Regions from separate parts of the Cytobacillus sp. ABV4_503 genome, predicted to be linked through region 3. Evidence: riboswitches for the same ligand, from Rfam matches in the RefSeq annotation. Region 3 holds a riboswitch; each other region holds the start of a gene.
What was found. A riboswitch is a leader RNA that binds a small molecule or an ion and turns the genes downstream of it on or off. The one in region 3 is predicted to bind S-adenosylmethionine.
Positions count from the first base shown of each region.

Region 1: it holds a riboswitch for S-adenosylmethionine, as region 3 does, so the genes downstream of both, ACXAD1_RS21540 (methionine ABC transporter ATP-binding protein) here and ACXAD1_RS08600 (O-methyltransferase) in region 3, are expected to answer to the same signal.
Region 2: it holds a riboswitch for S-adenosylmethionine, as region 3 does, so the genes downstream of both, ACXAD1_RS20925 (methionine ABC transporter ATP-binding protein) here and ACXAD1_RS08600 (O-methyltransferase) in region 3, are expected to answer to the same signal.

Region 1 is NZ_JBSWTH010000001.1:4,266,934-4,274,782, forward strand. It holds gene ACXAD1_RS21515 (CsbA family protein) at 1-98, opposite strand, end outside; gene ACXAD1_RS21520 (alpha/beta-type small acid-soluble spore protein) at 248-523, shown strand; gene ACXAD1_RS21525 (M20 family metallopeptidase) at 680-1,888, opposite strand; gene ACXAD1_RS21530 (MetQ/NlpA family ABC transporter substrate-binding protein) at 1,916-2,743, opposite strand; gene ACXAD1_RS21535 (methionine ABC transporter permease) at 2,762-3,412, opposite strand; gene ACXAD1_RS21540 (methionine ABC transporter ATP-binding protein) at 3,402-4,433, opposite strand; SAM riboswitch class I at 4,592-4,692, opposite strand; SAM riboswitch class I at 4,792-4,891, opposite strand; gene ACXAD1_RS21545 (PAS domain-containing sensor histidine kinase) at 5,144-6,559, shown strand; gene ACXAD1_RS21550 (NRDE family protein) at 6,592-7,347, opposite strand; gene ACXAD1_RS21555 (AI-2E family transporter) at 7,567-7,849, opposite strand, start outside.
Region 2 is NZ_JBSWTH010000001.1:4,144,852-4,152,700, forward strand. It holds gene ACXAD1_RS20890 (cysteine desulfurase) at 1-364, opposite strand, end outside; partial or broken gene sufD (Fe-S cluster assembly protein SufD) at 364-1,673, opposite strand; gene sufC (Fe-S cluster assembly ATPase SufC) at 1,691-2,476, opposite strand; gene ACXAD1_RS20905 (YuzK family famiily protein) at 2,813-2,965, opposite strand; gene ACXAD1_RS20910 (carboxymuconolactone decarboxylase family protein) at 3,259-3,630, opposite strand; gene ACXAD1_RS20915 (MetQ/NlpA family ABC transporter substrate-binding protein) at 3,760-4,605, opposite strand; gene ACXAD1_RS20920 (methionine ABC transporter permease) at 4,618-5,286, opposite strand; gene ACXAD1_RS20925 (methionine ABC transporter ATP-binding protein) at 5,279-6,304, opposite strand; SAM riboswitch class I at 6,459-6,562, opposite strand; gene ACXAD1_RS20930 (O-acetylhomoserine aminocarboxypropyltransferase/cysteine synthase family protein) at 6,704-7,849, opposite strand, start outside.
Region 3 is NZ_JBSWTH010000001.1:1,695,631-1,703,479, reverse strand. It holds gene ACXAD1_RS08640 (GNAT family N-acetyltransferase) at 65-514, opposite strand; gene ACXAD1_RS08635 (DUF2089 domain-containing protein) at 744-1,109, shown strand; gene ACXAD1_RS08630 (SHOCT-like domain-containing protein) at 1,123-1,512, shown strand; gene ACXAD1_RS08625 (hypothetical protein) at 1,522-1,803, shown strand; gene ACXAD1_RS08620 (aminotransferase-like domain-containing protein) at 1,930-3,120, opposite strand; gene ACXAD1_RS08615 (GNAT family N-acetyltransferase) at 3,191-3,763, opposite strand; gene pdxR (MocR-like pyridoxine biosynthesis transcription factor PdxR) at 3,856-5,226, shown strand; gene ACXAD1_RS08605 (PH domain-containing protein) at 5,255-5,635, opposite strand; gene ACXAD1_RS08600 (O-methyltransferase) at 5,675-6,253, opposite strand; SAM riboswitch class I at 6,347-6,453, opposite strand; gene ACXAD1_RS08595 (hypothetical protein) at 6,529-7,359, opposite strand; gene ACXAD1_RS08590 (hypothetical protein) at 7,598-7,849, opposite strand, start outside.

The DNA of each region.
Region 1 (7,849 bases), 2.6 Mb from region 3:
GTTAATACAAGCCCAATCACACGATTATAGCTTACTCTCGTAAAGAGCAATACCAGCAGGCCAGGCAGCAGCAGAGCTGACAAGTATTTTAATGCCAAACAAAACACCTTCTTTTGTTTATTCACAATGATTCAGGGTTTCTAACATTAGAATATCTTCTCATAAGAAGATGTACAAGTTTTTTCAGTGTTATTCCCTATGTTCTTTCACATAATAAGAAAAAGTACTTATTATGGAGGAATGTATCATGGCAAGAAGAAAAAGACGCCCGCTTGTGCCGGAATCAAGAGCGGCATTAGACCAGCTGAAAAATCAGGTAATGGCAAACCAGGGATACCATGTTGACAATGAAAACCCTGATGGCGTGAAATATGAAATTGCCGAGGAGGCCGGTGTGCCATTGAAGCCGGGCTATAACGGCCGTCTTACATCCAAACAGGCAGGAACAGTGGGCGGGAAGATTGGCGGAAGTATGGTGAAGGAGCTTATTCGGATGGCACAGGAACGGATGAAGGAACAGTAGGTAATCGTGAACTTTAGGAAAAGAAAGATGAAATCGAGGGACGAGCAATCAATTGGAGGAGAAAATTCAGCATTTTGAGGCCGAACAACACTCCAATTTGAGGAAAAGACTCACTAAAGTAAGGAAAAGCTATCCCGCAAAGGATAGCTTTTGTTCTTATTCAGCAGCTTTCCGTTCTAGAAATTCCTGTTTAATGGATATAAGCAGCTTCGGATCCGTTACCAGCTGGAAGGCAGTCAGTGCCAGCCCTTTTGCTCCGGTTATCAGAGCTTCGTCGCCTTTTGCAGATGCTGCAGCCTCACGAAACGGAACTGTATGGGCAACAAGATCATCCGCACCAATTTTAATATAAGGATGAATGGTTGGCACCACTTGGCTGATGTTGCCTGCATCCGTTGAGCCGATTCCATCTCTGTCCCCTTCCACGACCGTTTCATCCAAGTCTTCAATCACTTCTTTAAACACCTGGTCATATGTCTTGTTTAACAGCAGGTTATCGACTTCGTTTTGAAAAGCTATGACATTCAGCTTGGCTCCGGTTGCCAATGCCGCTCCTTCTGCGACTGCTTTAACCTTCCTTGTTACCTCATTAAGACTGGTTCTGGTTGAAGCACGGATGAAGAATCTGGCTTTTGCATACTCAGGGATAATATTTGGAGCATCTCCGCCATGAGTAATAATGCCATGGATTCGCACATCATCCTTTAATTGCTGACGAAGGGCATTAATTCCGTTAAACAGCTGAATAACGGCATCAAGGGCATTGATTCCTTCCTCCGGTGAAGCTGCCGCATGGGCAGGCTTTCCGATAAACTCGAAGTCAAGCGGATCAACTGCCAGTGATGAACTGGTCAGGCGGGTATGGTTTGATGGATGAACCATCAGGGCAGCGTCAATGCCTTCAAGCAAGCCATGCTTCACAAAGCTTCCTTTTGCACTTCCATTTGGACCGCCTTCTTCTGCCGGGGTTCCAAATACTACTGCTTCCCCACCGGTCTCATCAATGACCTTGCTCAATGCAATGGCTGCTGCCACACTTGTCGTACCTATGATATTGTGACCGCACCCATGACCCAGCCCGGGAAGGGCATCATATTCTGCAAGGAATGCAATGGACGGCCCCGGTCTATCGGATTTCTTCCGGGCGAGGAAAGCTGTTTCATGCCCGGCCACTGCCCGCTCTACTTCAAATCCTTCCTTCTCAAGGATGCCTGAAAGCAAGCCAGAGGCAAAAAATTCCTCATTCCCTATTTCCGGGTTTGCATGGATCTGGTGGCTTGCGGAAAGATAAAGTTCTTTATTATCCTCAACATTTTTCTTGATTGCATCTTTTAGTTCAGATAGTGCTTTTACAGGTGCCGCCATCATTGTTCCTCCTTTATAAATAATTTTTTACCAGCCAATTTCACTTAAAGGTATGAAAGTCGGGATCATGCTTCCGTCATATTCTTTCGTGATGAAATCAGCTACATCATCTTCCTGGTAAAGTTCTGCAATTCTCTTAAGCGTTTTGTTATCTTTATCTTCTGTTCTGACAGCAATGATATTTACATACGGAGTAGCGGTTTCGCTTTCAATAAAAACTGAATCCTTAGTTGGGTTAAAGCCTGCATCTACAGCAATTCCGTTATTGATTACAGAAGCAGAGACATCTGGAAGTGCACGCGGCGTCTGTGCTGATACCATTTCTACAAATTCAAGGTTCTTCGGATTTTCAACGACTTTATTCAAGTCCAGGTTTCCGTCATAGTCCTCGGATAATTTAATCAAGCCGGCTTCCTCCAGTAAAAGAAGGGCTCTTCCTCCATTTGAAGCATCATTTGGAATGGCAATTTTGCCGCCTTCCGGAATGTCTTCCACCGATTTTACTTTTTCAGAATAAAGGCCCATTGGTGCTAATACAGTTGTCGCAATTGGTGTAAGATCCATATTATGCTCTTTAATAAAAGTATCAAAATAAGCGACTGTCTGGAATGCATTTACATCAAGATCACCTTCTGCAAGGGCAACGTTTGGCTGTACATAGTCAGAGAATGTTACAACCTCAATTTCAATGCCTTCCTTTTCAGCCTTTTCTGCAATAAAGTCCCAGATGCGTGTATCAGATCCGCTGACACCTAATTTAATTTTCTTTGTTTCTTCTCCGCCAGTTGTGCTTGAGCATGCTGCAGTGAACACAGCCAATGCTAAAATAATGAATGATAAAAATAGTTTTTTCATGATGTGTTTCCTCCTCATTTATCTTCTTCTGATTTTTTTGGATATGATATTTCCGAATGACTGCAGGCCTTGAACCATGACCACTAAGATTGCAACGGTAATCAGCATGACGGTTGTATCGAATCGCTGATAGCCATATGTAATGGCAAGGTCACCAAGGCCGCCGCCTCCGACCGCCCCGGCCATGGCTGATGCTCCGACCAGACCGATTGTCGCAATTGTAAAGCCTAATACCAGCGAACTGAGCGCTTCAGGAATCAGGAACTTTATAATGATCTGGCCAGGTGTCGCTCCCATTGCTTCTGCAGCTTCAATGACTCCCGGATCAACCTCAAGCAATGAATTTTCTATTAACCTCGCAATATAGGGTCCTGCATAAAAGACGAGCGGCACTACTGCTGCAGCAGTTCCAATCGATGTCCCGACAATCATCCGGGTGATTGGGATGATGGCTACCATTAAAATGATGAAGGGGACTGATCTGAAAATATTAATAATGCTGTTTATGATGTTAAAAACAACGGTGTTTTCCAGCAGATGCCCTTTCCTTGTCACGACAAGCAATATGCCAAGCGGCAGTCCGATAAGAGCTGAAAACAGCAATGAGAATGCCACCATTTGGATCGTTTCAATTAAGGCTTCGATGATTTTTTCCTGATTAACTAGCACGTGTTGTCACTTCCTTTATAGAAACTTTTTCCTGGCTGATGTACTGAATAGCACGTCTGATTTCACTGTCCGGACCCTGGAATTCGACAATCAGGTTGCCAAACGGTGTTCCCTGAAGTTCAGTAATATTTCCAAACAGGACGTTAAAGTCGATATTAAACTTTTTGGCAACCTGCGAAAGGAGCGGCTGCCCGGCAGAATTTCCAACAAAGTTGATTCTAAATACCTTTTGAAGACCTTGCTGTCTTTCGATCACTTCTTTAATGGAGTCAGGTATTTGATCATTCATAACCGTGCTGACAAAGTTTTTCGCTGTTTGTGTTTTTGGTGATGAAAAGACATTAAAGACGGTTCCTTCTTCGATAATTTTTCCTGCCTCAATAACAGCGACACGATCACAAATCTCTCTGATTACAGACATTTCATGGGTAATGATCAGAATGGTAATATTGTATTCTTTATTTATTTTTTTCAGCAGCTGCAGGATCGAGCTGGTTGTCTGAGGATCCAGTGCTGAAGTCGCTTCATCACATAACAGAATGGAAGGCTGGGTCGCCAGTGCCCTGGCAATTCCGATCCGCTGCTTTTGTCCGCCTGACAGCTGATCGGGATAGCTGTTCGCCTTGTCGGCGAGCCCCACGAATTCCAATAGTTCATGAACACGCTTTTTGATTTCATCTTTAGGGACCTTAGCCAGTGTGAGCGGCATTGCAACATTGGCAAACACTGTTTTCGAATTTAATAGGTTAAAATGCTGAAAGACCATCCCGATGTTTCTTTTCACTTCGCGAATTTCCCTTACAGATAAAGCCGTCAGATCATGTCCGCTGACAATGACCTTTCCTGAAGTCGGTTTCTCCAGCCAATTGACACAGCGGATCAAAGAACTCTTTCCCGCACCGCTGAAGCCGATCACACCGAAAATCTCACCCTTGTTAATCTTTAAGTCTATTCCGTTTAAAGCAGCTACCTGCTGTCCTCCGCTTTCATAGACTTTCTTTAAATTCTGAAACTCTATCATTCAGCATCTCCCCTTTGATGGTGACAGGTATTTATACCACTTTAATGAATTGGTATAGGTACCTGTCACTTTTTATTCACTAACTATTCCTATGCGAAAACTAAGAATTATATCCTGAAATTTACCCCTTCCATCAGAAGAGGTTTTTTGAAGGCCCCTCCTTATCTTTCAGGCTTTCGCCTGCTGGATTTGGCACAGTGCAGTCTGCCTGCTGCCGAAGCTTCATTGGGCCAGGTCCCTCTGCTTCTCTCGATAAGAATTATTCATATGTTTATGAATAGAATCTCGCTGCATTTTTCCGGTAAAATAAAAACCCTCTTCTAAAGAAAGAAGAGGGCAGCATTTATCAATGGTCCTCTTCTTATCTTTCAAGCTAAGCTTGCTGGATTTGGCACGGTACACTTTTGTCCGCTGCCGAGGTGTCATAGGGCCAGTCCCTCAACCTCTCTGGATAAGAAGATTTTTATTATTTGGTTGTTTAATATGTTTATTACTTTACCACCATAAAGAAAAGGATGTCAATATAAAATTTTAAAATTTTTTAATTGAATTAACCTTCTGGTCCCTGGCACGCTGTATTAGCTCTGCAATAATACAAAGTTTTTGCTTGCGGCTCTACTAAAAAATGATAGTTAAATCCTATGTGTCTAAGCCAATAACTCATGTATAATAATGGAAAAGTGCCATTTTTCAAAAAGGAGGGACAGAAAATGATCATGACCGAGAATCCTGCAGATTTATTCGCGGACAAGGTGGAAGCAAGGAATCTGCAGCTGGCCATTCAGCATTCCAGCGATGTGATTGCAAGAGTGACAAAAGAAGGCATTGCTTTATATGTCTCCCCTTCCTGTTTGCCGATGCTGGGGTATTCGCAGCAAGACTTTTATCGAAGCAGCCTTTATACATACTGCCATCCAAATGACCGGGACCTTTTAAGAGATGCACTGGCCGAGCTCGAACAGCTTCCGCATAAACGGGAGACCTTTCGCTTCAGGCATAAGGAGGGGCATTATCTGTGGCTTGAAGCCAATTTTTCAGTCATTAATGACGATAAAGAAATGATGTGCATCATCCGGGATATGACACAAAGAATTATCATGGAAGAGGAGATTCTGGAAACACAGGAGAAGTACCGCTTTCTGGTGGAGTACTCCAAGGATACGATAGGAATGGTGACACAAAAAGGGATTTGGACCTACATCAATAATGAAGGAAAGAAACTTTTTGGATTCACGAGCATCAAAGAGATGATCGGCACCTCCCTCCACGACTACACTCCTCCTTCAGAACATTCTACCCTCGATGATTTTCTGCAAACAAAGCTAAGTGTAAATTTTGAGCTTAATCTGATCCGGACTGACGGACAAATGAGAAAAGCCGAAGTCCAGCTGATTCCAACCACATTCAAGAACAGAAAGGTCTACCAAATCATTATTAAAGATGTGACTGGACAAAAGAAGACGGAAGAAAAGCTGCAGAATGCCGAAAAACTTTCGGTTGTCGGTCAGCTTGCCGCAGGCATTGCCCATGAAATCCGCAACCCGCTTACAGCCATAAAAGGCTTTACACAGTTATTATATGAAGATCATAAAGGAGATTTCGCGGAGGTCATCCTAAGTGAGCTGGAGCGGATTGAAGGCATCGTCAATGACCTGCTCGTTCTCGCCAAACCCCAAATAACCGAAATGGAAGAAACCTGCCTGACAAATGTTGTAAAAAGTGTGATCACCCTCTTAAACAGCCAGGCAGTTATGGAGAATATCATGATCGAACTAACACAGTCACCCGGCGAGTTTTATGTGAAATGTGAAAAAGATAAAATTAAACAGGTGCTGATTAACATCATTAAGAACTCAATTGAAGCCATGCCGGTGGGCGGAAAAATAAACGTGGATATCCGCCGGGAGGACCATTCTGTCATCATCAGTGTCGAGGATGAAGGAATTGGCATACCCGAAGAACGCCTCGCCAAACTGGGAGAGCCGTTTTACAGCACAAAAGAAAAAGGTACAGGCCTTGGCATTATGATCTGCAAAAAAATCATTAAAAACCATGGCGGTAACCTATACATCCACAGCAGGGAAAATGAAGGAACAACGGTCCGGATTACTTTGCCGCTAGCCTGAATGAAAGAAGCCAGATGCCTGAACTGGCTTCTTTAATTTTGGATGATAAACTCCTGGTCCTGCGGGCTATCCCCAAAATGTACCCTCTCTCTGTAATAGATCTCACTCTCTGACATCATCATCACTGTTGAACTCCTGGTTCCGTAGCCTTCACTGTTGATAAATAAAGGGGACAGAATCCGCTCCCACTCAAGTGAAACTCCTGTTTTCGGAAGCATGTCATCAGGGGCAGGGTCTGCATTCTGGAGAAGTGTCAGCAGGCCTTCTGTGAAATTCCCGGATGCATGATCTATTATTTTAGATAAACCCTCCTTCCCCTTTTCCACCTTCGGCCACCCGGTATTCAGCACATGATTGCTGACCCCGTACACTCCTGCTTCAAGCTGCTCTATTCTATCTTCCACGTTCGAATAATAAAAGAGCTCCTCCAAATTGCCTGCAAGAAGATTGTAGCCGGGATAGCTGCTGCGATGTTCAGATGCTATTTTCATAAAATCAGCAGGCGAAGCACTGCCTTTCAAGAAATCTGCCACCAGATCTCCTCTTGACCTCTTGCCATCTCTCACTTCGTTCGGATCGCGGTAATTTGTAAGAGCTGCAAATCTTCCATTCTTAGTGACACCCATCCACGTCCCCATTTTGCTTAAATCGCGTCCAGCCAGAATAGCGGGATGGTCCTCCCAAAAATGGGCAGGTGCAGTCGGGCGCTCAAAAAATTCATCGCGATTAGCAGCAACGATAAGCTTGTATACGGGATGAACTTTGTATGCGAAAAGGATTAAACACATTTGGATCACTGCTTTCGTTTTATTTTAACTTGTAAAAAGCCCGCTTTAACTGTGTGAGATGTTAGATAAATTATAATACATGTTAGATAACATAGTGATCATGGTAGATAAATCTTATAACATGCTGGATAAACCCAACAGGTTGTAACATATTGATGAATTATGTTAGATAAATCCAGCAATAAAAAAAGCCCCTTCTCTTAAAAGGAGCTACTCAATTTAAGTTACCGCTTCGTCATTCGCTGTCTTCCTCGCCCTTAAAAATCTAACTGTATTCAAAACAATCGTTTTGGTCACAGCATAAGTAGGTATTGCCAGAATCATACCGAGGATGCCGGCAAGATTGCCTGCAACCAGCAATAGGATGATGATGGTGGCTGGATGTGTGTTTAAGGTTTTTCCGAGAATTAGCGGCGACAGCACATTCCCTTCTATCTGCTGGGCAATCACAATGACCACGACAACCAGGAATGCTTTAGTCGGTGAGTCAAAAAGTGCAACG
Region 2 (7,849 bases), 2.4 Mb from region 3:
GATGCTCCATATAAGAGATAACAATCTCATCGCCTTCTTTCAGATTGTCACGCCCATAGCTTGCTGCAACAGTATTGAGTGCAGTTGTTGTACCTCTTGTAAAAATAACTTCCTCAGTGGATTTAGCGTTAATGAATTTACGCACCTTTTCCCTGGCGCCTTCATAGCCATCAGTCGCTCTAGTACCCAGGGTATGGACTCCTCTATGAACATTCGAGTTGTATTCCCGGTAGTATTTGTCAAGCGCTTCAATCACCAGAACAGGTTTTTGGGAAGTAGCGGAACTGTCTAAATAAACAAGAGGCTTTCCATTGACTTCCTGGTCCAGAATGGGAAACATTTGCCGAATCTCACGGGCATTCATTATTTTACTTTCCTTTCAATAACGGCTGTAAGCTGCTTTTAACACCTTCGATAGGAAGAGCATTCACAACTGGCGCTAAGAAACCGTGAATAACAAGACGCTCTGCCTCTTTTTGGGATATACCGCGGCTCATTAGATAGTAAAGCTGCAATGGATCCACACGGCCAACTGAAGCGGCGTGTCCTGCTGTTACATCATCTTCATCAATTAATAAAATAGGGTTTGCATCTCCGCGCGCTTTTTCGCTTAGCATAAGTACACGTGACTCCTGCTCTGCATTAGACTTGGAAGCCCCATGCTCGATTTTGCCTATTCCATTAAAGATGGAAGAAGCAGAGTCTTTCATAACACCATGCTTTAAGATGTATCCTTCTGAATTCTTTCCGAAATGAACAACCTTCGTTGTAAAGTTTTGAGTCTGTTCCCCGCGACCTACAACAACTGTTTTTGTGTCTCCGAAAGAGCCGTCTCCAATAAGATTGGTTGTGTTTTCAGAAACTGTGTTGCCATCATTCATGAGGCCAAGAGCCCATTCAATGCGTGCATCGCGTCCTGCAACACCACGGCGATTCACATAAGCTGTAGTGCCTTTTGCAAGTGTGTCAACTGCACCATATTGAACTCTTGAATTTGCATTCGCTATCACTTCAGTAACGATATTGAAGATTCCGTTTGCTTCTTCGACAGTTGATACATAGTTTTCTACATACGTCACAGAGCTGTTATCATCAGCTACAACCAACACGTGGTTGAAAAGGTTGGCTTCTTTATCATCATGAATATATACAGCCTGAATAGGCGCCGAAACTTCCACGTTTTTCGGAATATACAAGAACGCTCCGCCGTTTAAAAGAGCTGCGTGCAAGGCAGTTAAACGGTGTTCATCCGTTTTGACGCCGTCCTTCATGAAATACTTCTGAAGAAGGTCGCTATGTTCTCTTGCTGCCGTAAAGATATCTGTGAAAATAACACCTTTTTCCTGTAATTCTTTAGAAACAGCCAAATGAGTTGGTCTATTATTACGCTGAATGTATAGGTTTTGATCGCCGGCTTCTGTGTCAATCAGATTTCTGACATCCTCAGGAAGGTCGTTCAGTGAAGAAAAATCTTCGCTTCCGACGATATGCTTTTCAAACTGTGTAAAGTTCCATTTATCTATCTTAGTTTTATCAGGCTTTGGCATTGGCAGGTTTTCCGCGTTTGCAAGCGCATTTAGACGGAGTTCTGTCAGCCATGCCGGCTCGCCCATATCTTTTGAAAAGGAACTAACATATTCCTTATCAAATGGTAATTTTATTTCCGTTGTCATAGTGATCCCCCTAACGCTTACGCTTCTTGCCCAACTGTTTCGTCTTCAATGCCCAATTCTTTTTTAATCCAGTCATATCCTTCTGCTTCTAAGCGCTGTGCAAGCTCTGGACCGCCAGATTTTACAACGCGTCCCTGCATCATTACGTGAACATGGTCAGGAGTGATGTAGTTTAGAAGGCGCTGATAGTGTGTGATGATTAGGCAGCCAAACTCTTCGCCGCGCATTTCATTGATTCCTTTAGAAACAACCTTTAATGCATCGATATCCAGTCCGGAATCAATTTCATCAAGAATCGCCATTTTAGGCTCAAGCATCATTAATTGAAGAATTTCATTGCGCTTCTTTTCACCGCCTGAGAAGCCTTCATTTAAATAACGCTGCGCCATATCAAGATCCATCTCAAGGAATTCCATCTTGCTGTCCATTTTGCGGATGAATTTCATAAGAGAAATTTCATTGCCTTCCTCAAGACGGCTGTTAATTGCAGAACGTAAAAAATCGGCATTTGTTACGCCGCTGATTTCACTTGGATATTGCATTGCAAGGAATAGGCCCGCACGTGCGCGTTCGTCAACTTCCATTTCAAGAACATCTTTACCATCTAAGGTGATGCTTCCCTGTGTTACTTCATACTTAGGATGGCCCATGATTGCAGAAGATAGAGTTGATTTACCTGTACCGTTCGGCCCCATTATAGCGTGAATTTCTCCGCCTTTGATTTCAAGGTTTACACCTTTTAATATTTCTTTTCCCTCAATAGCAACATGAAGGTCTTTAATTGTAAGTACTGATCCTGCCATAATATATACCTCCGTCAATAAAAGAAGATTTGTAAATCGGCCTTCAGCCGCAAATCTCTATTCTCATTTTATTCTCATTACAATCTTATAACAAATCAAATTTGATAGCAACTCTTTAAGACCATTAACAAACTTTTCAAACAAAAATGTTTAGAAAGCCTGTAAATATAGATTTTATCATATTAAGTTAATGGCATCAAAGTATAAAATAACCGGGAACCAGGCATGTCCTATCTATTTTTTCCCGGGACTGTTATTTCATGTATAGCAAAAAAGAAAACCAGTGCATAATTGGCACTGGTTTCTATTTTCTTCATTATTATATATACCTTTAACCTAGGAATGAATTTTTCTTTCAAGATCTGCAACTAAGCGCTGGCTTTGAAGATAATCTTCCTCGCGTCTTTTTTCAACTTCCATTCGAATATCATGTTTCCGGCTGTACACTTCATATCCAACTCCATGGGCAGCTTGCATAGCTTTTTCCATTTCACTCGTGTAGTTCAGCTGTAACTGACTGATAATGAATCAATCCTTTCGGTTTTTAATGCTTTTCGCATTTCGTTTTACATCTAAAATCTTAACACTCACCATATACCCAGCACAAAGCGGAAAAAACCTGATTTTTTTAGCAATATAAGGAATGAGAACCCGTGAAGCGCTTTCATAATGAGAATTCTTAAAATACTGGCCGTATCCTCTGGATTAATGGTTGTTTTAATAATTTTCTGAAAAATGATTATGATAAAATAAAACTCCTGCTATTGAGCAGGAGCTGGTTATCAGTGATTTTGCTGATTTAATTCTGTCATGGCCTCCTGGACGAGCGTAACCGCCTGGCTCATTGCAGCCCCCCCGCCAAAAGCTGCTGTAACTCCAACTGCCTCAAGAATTTCTTGTTCTGACGCTCCTTGATCGATGCATCCTTTCGTATGATAAATAATGCAGTATTCATCTTGAGAATATAAACTGATTCCAAGTGCAATCAGCTGCTTTTCCTTTTGGGATAAAACCCCATCCTTAAAACAGGCTTCTGTAAAAGCATTATAATGATCTGCTAAATCAGGCATTTTGTCAGTGAATACACCCAATCCAACTTTATAGTCATGAAGGGCTGCTTCTATTGAGTTTGAAGGTTCATGATAATGTTCCATTCGGCTCCACTCCATTTCGAAATAGTATCAAGGTTAGTATGTTTGATTACTTTTCAAACTATGCGGGTGACAGAGCCTGGAAGGGCAATTAAAAAACAGGCGATTTTAGCCGCCTGTTTTTTTCCACTATTACTCAGATACCGGTACAACGGCACCTTCATATTTTTCAAGAATGAAATCCTGAATTTCTTTAGAACGAAGCACTTCTACAAGAGCTTTAATTCCTTCTTTTTCTTCATCGCCTGTACGGACTGCAATTACATTAACGTATGGTGAATCTTTGTCTTCAATTGCAATTGAATCTTCAAGAGGATTCAATCCGGCATCAATTGCATAATTGGAGTTGATCAGGACTGCATCCCCTTCTCCATTATTGTAGATTTGAGGAAGAAGTGATGCTTCATATTCAGTATCAAACTTTAATTTTTTAGGATTGTCTTTAATATCTTCTAGAGTTGCTTCCGTTTTTTCTACATCTTCATTTAGAGTAATAAGTCCCTCTGCTTCAAGCATGGAGAGAATACGGCCATGGTCTGCTACTGAGTTGCTCATGATGATTGATGCACCCTCAGGAAGTTCATCAAGGCTCTTATACTTTTGGGAATATACTCCGATTGGCTCAATATGAATTCCGCCTGCATTTGTAAAATCATATCCATGTTCAGCTTTCTGTGACTCAAGGTAAGGAATGTGCTGGAAATAGTTTGCATCCAGCTCCTTAGACTCAAGAGCCTGGTTTGGCAATACATAGTCCTGGAATGTCACAACATCAAGTTCAAAGCCTTTTTCTTCAAGTAATGGCTTTGCTTCTTCAAGAATTTCAGCGTGAGGTACGTTGGAAGCCCCTACTGTAATTTTTGTGCTTTCTTTACTTTCTCCGCCTTCACCGGCATTGCCGTCTTCTTCTGAAGTTCCGCACGCTGCAAGAACAAGTGCTACTGCAAGTGCAAGAGCAAGTGATAACCATTTTTTCATGTTAATCTCTCCTTAACGTTTGTCTAATTTTGTTGTTATGATATCTCCAATAAACTGGATGATAAATACGATGATTAGAATAATGACAGTTGCCATAAGCGTCACATCACTGCGGCTCCTCTGGAATCCTTCCAGGTAAGCAAGGTTTCCAAGTCCGCCAGCACCGATCACACCGGCCATGGCTGTGTAGCCAACCAGCGCGATTGCTGTAACAGTAATTCCTGAAACAAGGGCGGGCATCGATTCCGGAAGCAGAACCTTCCAGATAATCGTGCTTGTTTTTGCGCCCATAGACTTGGCCGCTTCAATTACACCTTTATCTATTTCCCTCAAGCCGATTTCAACCATACGGGCATAAAACGGGGCAGCACCAATAATTAACGCAGGCAGTGCTGCATCTTCCCCGATCATTGTTCCAAGAAGAAACTTTGTAAATGGAATCAATAACACGATCAGAATAATAAACGGAATCGAACGGAATATATTTACGAAAGCAGAAATAATTTTATTGATTGCTGCATTTTCCCAAATATTTCCCTTCGAGGTCAAAAAGAGCAACAGTCCCAGAACTGCTCCCAAAATAAAGGTTGCGAGAACAGAAATGGCTGTCATATATAGAGTTTCCATTGTAGCTTCCCACATGGAATCCCATTGTACATTTGGAAACCATTCGTTAAGCATTGGAAATCACCTCCACGCCCACCTGCTGAGAGTGAATAAATTCGATGGCTTTTGCAACTTCCTCTGCCTCTCCATCAACATGGATGAATAAAGTACCGTAAGAACCATTCTGTGTTTGTGAAATCTTTCCTTGAAGGATATTTACGGTTACCTGGAAATTCCGGATCAGGTTTGTAATCAATGGCTGTTCAGCTGATTCGCCGACAAATCCTAATTGCACTACTTTTCCTTCTGGATACAAATCGACCAGGTGATCAATCGTTTCCTTAGTTTCTTCAGGCTCTGTTACCTGCTGTACAAAACGCTTTGTAATCGCAGCTTTAGGATTCCTAAACACATCCAATACTGGCCCGATTTCAACAATTCGGCCTCCCTCCATAACCGCAACCTGATGGCAGATTTTACGGATAACGTGCATTTCATGTGTAATTAGGACAATTGTTAAGCCCAGACGCTCATTGATATCAACAAGCAGCTCCAAAATGGAGTCTGTAGTCTGCGGATCAAGTGCAGATGTCGCCTCATCACAAAGCAGCACTTTCGGATTGTTGGCAAGGGCTCTCGCAATTCCAACTCTTTGCTTTTGGCCGCCGCTAAGCTGGGAAGGATAAGCATCTTCTCTTCCTTCAAGACCAACGAGTTTAATGAGCTCGTCTACCCTTTTCAGCCTTTCCTGCCGGGAAACACCAGCGATTTCAAGCGGAAATGCGATATTCTCCCTTACCGTTCTTGACCATAAAAGGTTGAAATGCTGGAAGATCATGCTGATTTCCTGACGCGCTTTTCTTAGCTGGCTTCCCTTTATCTTTGAAACTTCATTGCCTGCAACTGTTACACTGCCCTGGGTAGGAAGCTCTAACCCATTCAGCATGCGGATCAAGGTACTTTTACCTGCACCGCTATATCCGATAACTCCGAAAATTTCTCCCTCTTTCACCTCCAGGTTTACATCATCAACTGCTTTTACCTGGCCCTTTTTTGAAGGAAAAATCTTCTGTACATCTTTTATAGAAATCAACGTGAAATGTCACCTCTTTAATCGAAAAATACAGATTATAATTAATAGACTGCTCATATTCCTCTATTTTTTACTCCTTAATGGAGTTCATGCGCTAAAAGCAAAAATGCCTTTCTGCACATGAGCAGAAAGGCATTAAAAAATTAAGTCCTTTCTCTCATCTGTCAAAGCTATGCTTTGAGTGAATTGGCACCATTTCAAATAATTGACGGTTGCCGGGCTTCATAGGGCACTTCCCTCCACCTCTCTTGATAAGAGCGTAACGTTCTATATTCAATTAATACTTTAAGTAATTTAAGCAGTTTTTTAATTACGTTTGCTATCGTATCATAGCCACTAAAAAGGTGTCAACGATGAAATTTTAAACTTTCGGAAAAAAAATGAATGGTAAATTTTCCTTTATGCTTTTGCAGCAAGCGATGTGATGCCTGAAGCTGCTTCAATCGCCTGTTCCAGATCCTCAATCAAATCTTCCGCATTCTCGATTCCGATTGAAATCCGAATTAGGTCTTCCGCCACTCCGGCAGCTTTTAAACCTTCTTTATCCAGCTGCTGGTGAGTGGTGCTTGCAGGGTGGATAATCAGACTCTTTGCGTCCCCTACATTTGCTACGTGTGCCCAGAGCTGCAGATTATTGATTAGCTTGGCTCCAGCTTCTCTTCCGCCAGATATACCAAACACAGCCACAGCGCCTGCTCCTTTAGGCAAATATTTATCTGCCAACTCTTTGTCCGGGTGGCTTTCAAGCCCTGGATAAAGCACCCAATTAACGGCTGGATGCGCCTCCAGATATTCCACTACTTTTTTTGTATTGGCAATGTGCTCCTTCATTCTCACATGCAAAGTCTCAAGCCCCAACGCAAATTGAAATGCACTTTGCGCACTCATCGCTGGCCCCAGGTCTCTTAACAGCTGAACGCGTGCTTTAATAATATAAGCCGCCTCGCCAATTGCTTCGCTATAGACAATATCATGGTAGCTCGGATCCGGTTCTGTAAAGCCCGGGAACTTAGGGGAATTCCAGTCAAATTTTCCGCCGTCTACAATAATTCCTCCCATTGTTGTTCCATTGCCGAGCAGCCATTTAGTCGCAGAGTGTATAACAATATCAGCACCATGTTCGATAGGCCTGCAAAGATAAGGTGTAGCAAAGGTGTTATCGACAATCAGCGGCACACCATTCTCGTGTGCAATTGCTGCGACCTTTTCAATATCCAGGATTTTTAAGCTGGGGTTTCCAATCGTTTCCGCAAAGATGGCCTTTGTTTTATCCGAAATCGCGTTACGGAAATTTTCCGGATCTTTTGGATCGACCAGTTTCACTTTAATCCCATACTTGGGAAGTGTGACTGCAAACAAATTATAAGTGCCGCCATATAAATTGGACGCAGCAACTATTTCATCGCCTGCTTCAGCTATGTTTAATATGGCAAGAGTAATGGCAGACTGTCCGCTTGCAAGAGCCAATGCACCAACTCCTCCCTCGAGCAAGGCCACTCTTTCCTCAAATACACTTACAGTAGGGTTATGTATCCTGCTATATAT
Region 3 (7,849 bases):
ATTCAGTATTAAACTGGTATTCTAGCTGGTCCAAAAATCACGCCAGTTTAATAAAGCTATCAAATTAAAAAATTAATTTCATCCCTTCATGACTCGCAAAAAACCCCAGCCTATTATAAAAACGATGTGCATCATCACGCTGCTTGTCTGTTGTCAATTGGACAAGGCCACACCCCTCAGACTTCGCTATTGCAATCGCTTCTTTAAACAAGGCTTCTCCTACCCTTTTACCACGGTGGCGCTGATCAACACGCACACCTTCAATTTGTGCACGTTTCATCCCTTGTCGCGCTAAACCAGGAATGATTGTTAACTGAAGGCAGCCAATCACCGACTGACCGTCTACAGCTAAAATGATCTGATTTCCCGACTGTACTTCTATTGCCTTAAATGCTTTATAATAACAATCCGGCAGAGGTTCTTCATACCTCTCACGCTTTGCTCCTAATTCATCATCGGCAAGCAAGCGGACAATAGCTTGTAAATCTTCTTCATTAGCTTTTCGAAAATGCATTGAAAATCACTCCTTCAGCACGAAAAATATTTAAATACATCACTGATTATTTTCTATTAATATTTTATTTTCCCTTTATTAGGCTCTTTTCACAAAACATCTGCACCACCGCCTAACAATCAATAAAATTAAATACCCAATTAAAATTATTAATATTTTTAATTATAATTATTTATTTTTTTGATTCATTGTTATATAATCAAGTCAAATAAAAGGAAGGATTTTCATTATGGCTTATAAATTAATAACTGATTGTCCTGTCTGCAGTAAAACATTGAAAATTACGAAGCTGCAGTGCTCTCATTGTCACACGACCATTGAAAATGAGTTTGAATTATCTAAGCTGGCATCATTATCAAAGGATCAGCTTCATTTTGTGGAAGTATTCTTAACATGCAGAGGAAATATCAAAGAAGTTGAAAAGGAACTGGGTATTTCGTATCCTACGGTACGAGGCAAGCTAACAGACATCATTTCATCCCTCGGATATGTGCAGAAAAAGAAGAATGAAGCAGACGAGAAAAAAATTGTCACCATGTTGGAAAATGGCGAGATCACACCAGAAGAAGCCATAAAGCTTTTAAAAGAGGAATAGGGAGGAAGTTATCATGAAAGAGGAAATTTCAAGAGTGCTAACAATGGTTCAAGAAGGGAAAATTGATGCCGATAAGGGATCAGAACTGATCCAGGTATTAAAAGAGAAAGAAGAAACGGGTAATAAGCTGGCAGTGAAAACGGCTAAATATTTAGATAAAACTTTAAAAATTCGTGTTGTATCCGCCGAAGATGATAACGTTACGGTCAATTTGCCAATAAAACTTGTCAAGGCAGTATTAATGGCTGGACACAGCATCGCAGCTAGTATCCCCCAATCAGAAAAATACGTTAAAGATATAGACATAAGCCTTATTATAGAAGCAATCGAAAACGAATTAGATGGCCAAATTGTTGATATTAAATCGGCAAACGGGGATACCGTTTCTGTCATCATCGATTAGTGAATGCCTATGCTGCAAGTAAAAGTGAAAGCAAAAGACGTTCGGTTAACCATCCCAATTCCATATGCAATTTTAAACATTGCCATTTCAATTTTTTGTTCAAAAATGTTTCATCAAAATGTAAACAAATGGACAAAAGAGCACTTCGAAAGAAAAGAACTGGACTTTACCTTTCCATTAATAGATAAAGAAGCGCTCAAGCCTATTGTCAAGGAACTGAAAAATCAAAAGGGGATCGTGATAGTAGATGTCAAAGCTAAGGACGGTTCTGAGGTTCATGTAAGACTTTAATTTATTTATATCTATCACTATTCGGCATTTAAAGAAAAAGCCTAATTTCTGGCTTACAAAACCAAGAAAATTAGGCCTTTGTTTCCTTTATTCCTCTTCATTTTTAAAAGTTCCATAGAAATACATTTAAAGATAGGCCTCTGCGACTTTTCCCAGCCTGCGAATCCCCTCTGTTATTTCCTTCTCATCCGCATAACTGAAGGAAAGGCGCAGAAATTCAGTTCCGGCTCCCTGATCTTTGAAAAAGTACTTGCCAGGAATAAAAGATACCCCCTCTGCAAGGGCAAGTGTCAGCAGTTCCGATGTATCGGCACCGGGAATCTTCATCCACACGAAATAACCCCCTTCAGGCACATACCAGGAAGCTGAATCAGGAAAGTACTGTTCCAATGCTGAGATCAGAACATTGCATTTGGACCGGTATGTATCTCTCAAGGTTACTAGTTTATTATTAAAATCCGTGTTTGCCAAATAAACAGCCATGGCAGATTGAGCAAACGGATGGTTCAGATCTTTTTTAAACCAGGCGCATGCATGGATGATTTCACTTGCTCCCGCTATCCATCCTATACGCATGCCGGGGGCCACTATCTTGGATAACGAACCGACATGCAGAACCCGGGAGCTTTGATCCATTGCTTTAAGAGTGGGGAGACTTTTATTAAATGATAATTCCCCATAAGCATCATCCTCAACTATTAGGAAATTATACTTATTGGCAAGCTCCAATACATGCTGCCGGCGCTCTTCTGTCATTGTCGTGCCTGTAGGATTTTGAAAGGTTGGGATCGTATAAAGAAAACGAGGCAGAGCGAGCCCTTTTTGCTTTCTTTCCTCTAGAATCTCTTCCAATACATCTGTTTGAAGTCCGTGCTTGTCTACAGGAATACTAATTGTATGTTTTGTGTAGTTTTGGAAAATTTCTAAAGCCTCCATATAAGTAGGAGATTCTATTGCCACGATTGACTCCTCATCAAGGAGAATGCGGGCAATCAAATCGATCGCCTGGCATGCACCCGAAGTGATCAAAAGCTCTTTTTCAGCAACAGATATTCCCCGCTCTTTCAATCTCATTAAAACCTGTTCCTTGAGTTTTATTATTTTGGGACTTCCTATATAATGGAGCGGCAAATCATGCTCTTCCTCTAATAGACTGTTAACAGCTGCCTTTACCTCTTCATCAGGCATAAGGGAAGGAGCTGGATAGCCGCAATGCAGGCGTATACACTCATCTGGAATCTCCGGAATCCACTCCCCAGGGGGATTATTCTGAAGTGCTAATTTGATGTTGTCAGGAAAAAAAGAAGCGGCATTCACTTGAATCCACACCCTTCCAGCAGTTTTATTTATTCATTATAAACCTCTTGCAAGAGATGCTCCACAAAAACTATAAAAGCAAGTGCTCCTGAAAATGTCTTTTTACCTTTACCCAATCTTCCTTTATGACACTATACAGGACAGTATGACGAATAGTCCCCTCTTTTCGTATCATATGATTTCGAAGAACGCCCTCTTTTACCGCACCGATTCGTTCTATCGCTTTCTGTGAGCGGACATTTTCATGTCCGGTTTTGATTTGGACGCGATTAAGTGACAGTTCTTCAAAACAGTATTTTAATAATAAATATTTACAGTTTGTATTAAGATCCGTGCGCCAATAAATAGGGCTCATCCAAGTGGAGCCGATTTCAAGATGTTTATGCTGGGCTGAAATATCAAGAAACCAGGTAGCGCCAATGATTTTCCCTGATTTTTTATGGACAATGACAAAAGCAAAATCGGTGCCTCTCTCCCGTTTTTGTATGGCATCTTTGACATAATGAATGACCCTGCTTTTCTCTGTTAAATCAACAGACATATGCTCCCATATGCGTTTATCCTGAGCTGCTTCATAAATTACGTCAACATGCTCAAGCTCCATGGGAATTAACTGCACAACATTGTTTTCTAATTTTTGCATGCTATCACTCTCCTTGAATCTATTAAAGCCGAATTCTGGTATGATAAAAATAACCAAAAATGAATTTTAATATAATACCAGGGAATGATTCGATGGAAATTCAAATTCTGCTTTCGGAAAATGGAATAAAGTACAAAGAAATTTATGAACAAATTCGGCTGGCGATTTTAGATAATAAATTGTCAGCTCATGCAAGACTTCCTGCAAAGCGGCGGCTGGCTGAACAATTAAACGTAAGCATCATAACTGTTCAGATGGCTTATGAACAATTGCAGAGTGAAGGCTACTGTTATTCAGCAGAACGCAAAGGCTATTTTGTTTCTGAAATTCAGGGTGAAATGCACTTTAATCAGATTAATACAATGGACTTGGAGAAAAGAATTCAGAATGAGTTCCTCATAAATTTTAAAAATGGGCAAATTGATGCCTCTGCCTTCCCCTATAAACATTGGAACCGATTATACAGAAAAGAGCTTAATGAATCTAATGCCAGCAATGCACCGTGGCAGGGCGAATATTCTTTGCGTGTTCAAATTGCACTATACTTACAGCAAGCTAGAGGGCTGGCCTGCCAGCCGGAGCAAGTGTATATTTTCAGCGGGTTTCAGCAGCTGCTGCTAAATGTCTGTTTGTTTTTTAAACGGAGAGCCATCGGAATAGAAGATCCAGGTTTTAGTCGGGCAAGATCTGTTTTTGATCAATTACAGCTGCCTTGTTATTCGATTTCTGTGGATGAGGAAGGATGCTGTGTGCCTGATGAGCCAATAAAATTATTGTATACGACACCTGCTCATCAATACCCTACTGGTACAATTATGTCTATTGCCAGAAGGGTTGAACTGTTGAAATGGGCAATTAATCAGGATGCTTTCATTATCGAGGATGACTATGATTCTGAATTTCGCTACAAAGGGGCACCAATCCCAGCATTATCACATATGGATTCCACCGGGCGGGTACTGTATTTCGGCACCTTTTCAAAAACACTGTTGCCATCACTTCGGATCAGCTATCTGATTATGCCAGCAGCACTGCAGCAGAACTTCGAAAAATTTAATGCTTATCAAAAGTCGACTGTTTCAAGAATCGATCAGCGAGCTGCTGCAAAATTTATGGAAGAAGGACTTTATTCATCTCATATAGCAAAAATGAGAACTTTATATAGAGCTAAAAGGAGCTGTTTAATAGATAGCCTGTCAAAGCATTTAGGAGAACACTTTGACATAATTGGAGATACAGCGGGCTTGCATATCATCGTGACATTACCAGATGGATTGAATGAACCTAAAGCAATTGCTCTGGCAAAGTCGGCGGGAGTTGAAATCGATGCTGTTTCGCCTATGTATCAGCTTCACAAGCCAAATAATCATGTGATGTTTGGATATGGCGCACCATCGATGGACGAGATTGAGAGAGGAGTCCAGTTAATCGCTAAAGCATGGAAAGGTTATCTTTTAGACTAAGTCATATATTCAACTAAAAGAGCGTTTATCAAACAGGATAACGCTCTTTTGGTGAAGCGGTAAACATGCATATCTTTTCCTTAACAGCCACCATAAAATCAAACAAATTCATCCCCTGGATTTGCTGGAATTTATACAAGTCCTGCTTATAGTACATATGAATATGCTTCCCGGTGATTCCCCTTTTTTCTTCAATGGAAGTAATTTGGTTATACGCAAATTCTTCAATTATTTCCTTATTTGTTTCTGATACCGGGATTCCAATGAATAGCAGTCTTTTGTTCGTTGCCGCAAAGAAGCCTGCGTGCGGAGTTAAACAGTAATGGGCAACTAATGAACAGCTTAAACATTCAATAATGTTTTCACCTTCATTCAATACATGTTCAACCTGACTTCTAACGCTATGCATGGAACTATCCCCCTCATTTTCAGTAAATAATTTCATCTATCAAACCGCTGTCTTCACTGCAAGTATCAGCCCGGTAGACCAATCCAATTCTGTTATGTCCAGGTCAGGTCTGTCCTGCAGAGTTTTAAGAAGTTTAGTGGCTTTTATCCTAAATTCCTCAGGCAATTTCTGCTGCGGAAACACATCATGAATCACATAAAAACCGCCGATATTCAAATGATCCAGGGTTTTGTCCAGTAGCTCGAATTTCCCCGGCCATGTATCTGCAAAAATAAAATCGAAGCCTTCTGACAGGTTTTGTATAAAAGCTGCTCCGTCCTCACAGCAAAATGTGATTCTGCTGTCATTCCCGAGGTACTTTCTCGCGATCGATTGCACACTAGAATCTATATCAACGGTTGTAAGCTTACTGCCTTCATCCATCCCATCAATGATCCAGGAAGCAGACGCTCCCGTTCCTGTTCCCAGCTCCAAAAAGCTTCCTCCTGGTTTTGAGGCAGCCAGCCCCTTCAGTAAAAATCCTGTTTTTCGATCACATGACTGCCCGAAGCCGAGCACATCAGAATCCTGCAATATCCTCGAATATGCTTCCGGTACCTGTATAACACCGTTTTCCATTTTGCCATTCCTCCTCTTTATTCGTTATCAAATCATAAAAGAGCATCAAAAAAAGGCCTCTCATTATAAGAGGCCTTTACTTATCAAAACGACCTCTTATCTCCCAGAGCATCAACTCTGTTGGAATTAGCACCTTCCTGACATAATCAGGGGTTGCTGAGGCTTCGCAGGGCCAGTCCCTCCACCTCTCTGGATAAGAATTTGTATAAAATTTTATATTTTCAACCAAGTATTGCATAGTTTTTGCAAAATGGCAACACTTTAATTCTTTTAATCTAATGAACAGCTTCCTCCCCTTGATAAATCCGGAATGCCGGAATAATCGTATCCGATACAATCTCTTTCCCTTTTTCCCGGATGAAGTCCAATTTATAATACGCATCGAATCTCTGGCTGATCTCTGTTTTCACCAACTCAGGAGGAGTAACGACGATGAGTTGGAACTTCAGCTTATCTGCTACTGCGAAAATCGGGTCAAGTACATGGGCAGAAGCAGCTTGTCCGAACGGATTATCACAGACTAACGGGACCCAGCTTTGATCGGTTTCACTCTTGACCGAAAGAAGCATCATCATCATGACCATGCGGGCAGATAGCTTTTGACCGCCGCTGCCATCGGATTTAGTCTTTGAACCCTGGTTGATCGTCTGCCAGGTTGAATAATGCTCTCGCTGCGGTTTTCCGTACATGAATGCATTATCAGTACGCATATTATATACCAGCAGCTCCGGGTAACGATTCCTGAGGGAGACAAATAAAATCTGCTCATCACTGATGAGCTGTTTGATTTCCTGATCCTGCTCCAGACTATTGTCATCAATCATCTCGAATCGTTTCGTAATTTTGTTAATGGCCGAAACGAAATGCTGTTTCAGTAAAGGTTCAATATCTTCCGCTTTTTTAGGAAGGATGTCTTCTTTGAGCTGAACGAGCGGGAAAGAACCCCGTTCATTCTTCAGCTTCATTTTCGCAATCATCGAGCGAATCGCTTCTGAAATGCTCATTACCTTCATGCTCGCACGGCTGGCCCAGAAGTTCTGCGCTTTTTCTGCCCGTTCTTTATCTCGTTCCAGCTGCTCTAAGCCGCTCTGTGAAAAGCGCTTCATGTTTTGGACCACACTTTGAATATGCGCATAATGCCTGGTATCCATATGATCAAGCGTAGTTAAAACTTCATTCTTAAAGCGGATTTCCCAATCCTTTCCTTCAATATTGAGTTTTAAATTGCGCAGGGATTGTTCAATTTTTGCGTGCTTCTCCTGGCCTTCATCCTGGATACCCTGATGTTTTTCACTCCAGGAAATGATGCTTTGCTTTCCCTGGCTCTTTATTTTTTCAATATCTTCATCCGTAAAAGCTGCCTGCTTCCTCTTTAAGGATTACGGATAGATGCAATTGATTGTTTTCAAACTCAGCAATGTTTTGCTCCGTCTCTTTTTTGCGCTCTTCCGTTTTCTTTATTTCTGCATTCGTCTGTTTGGTCTGGTCAGTAATTTCAATCGTCTTCACTTCCAGATCAAGTTCTTCCCATTCTTCAGGATGTTTATCATGCTTGGCCACCTTTTTAACAGTCTTATCACGCTGCGCCTTCGCATG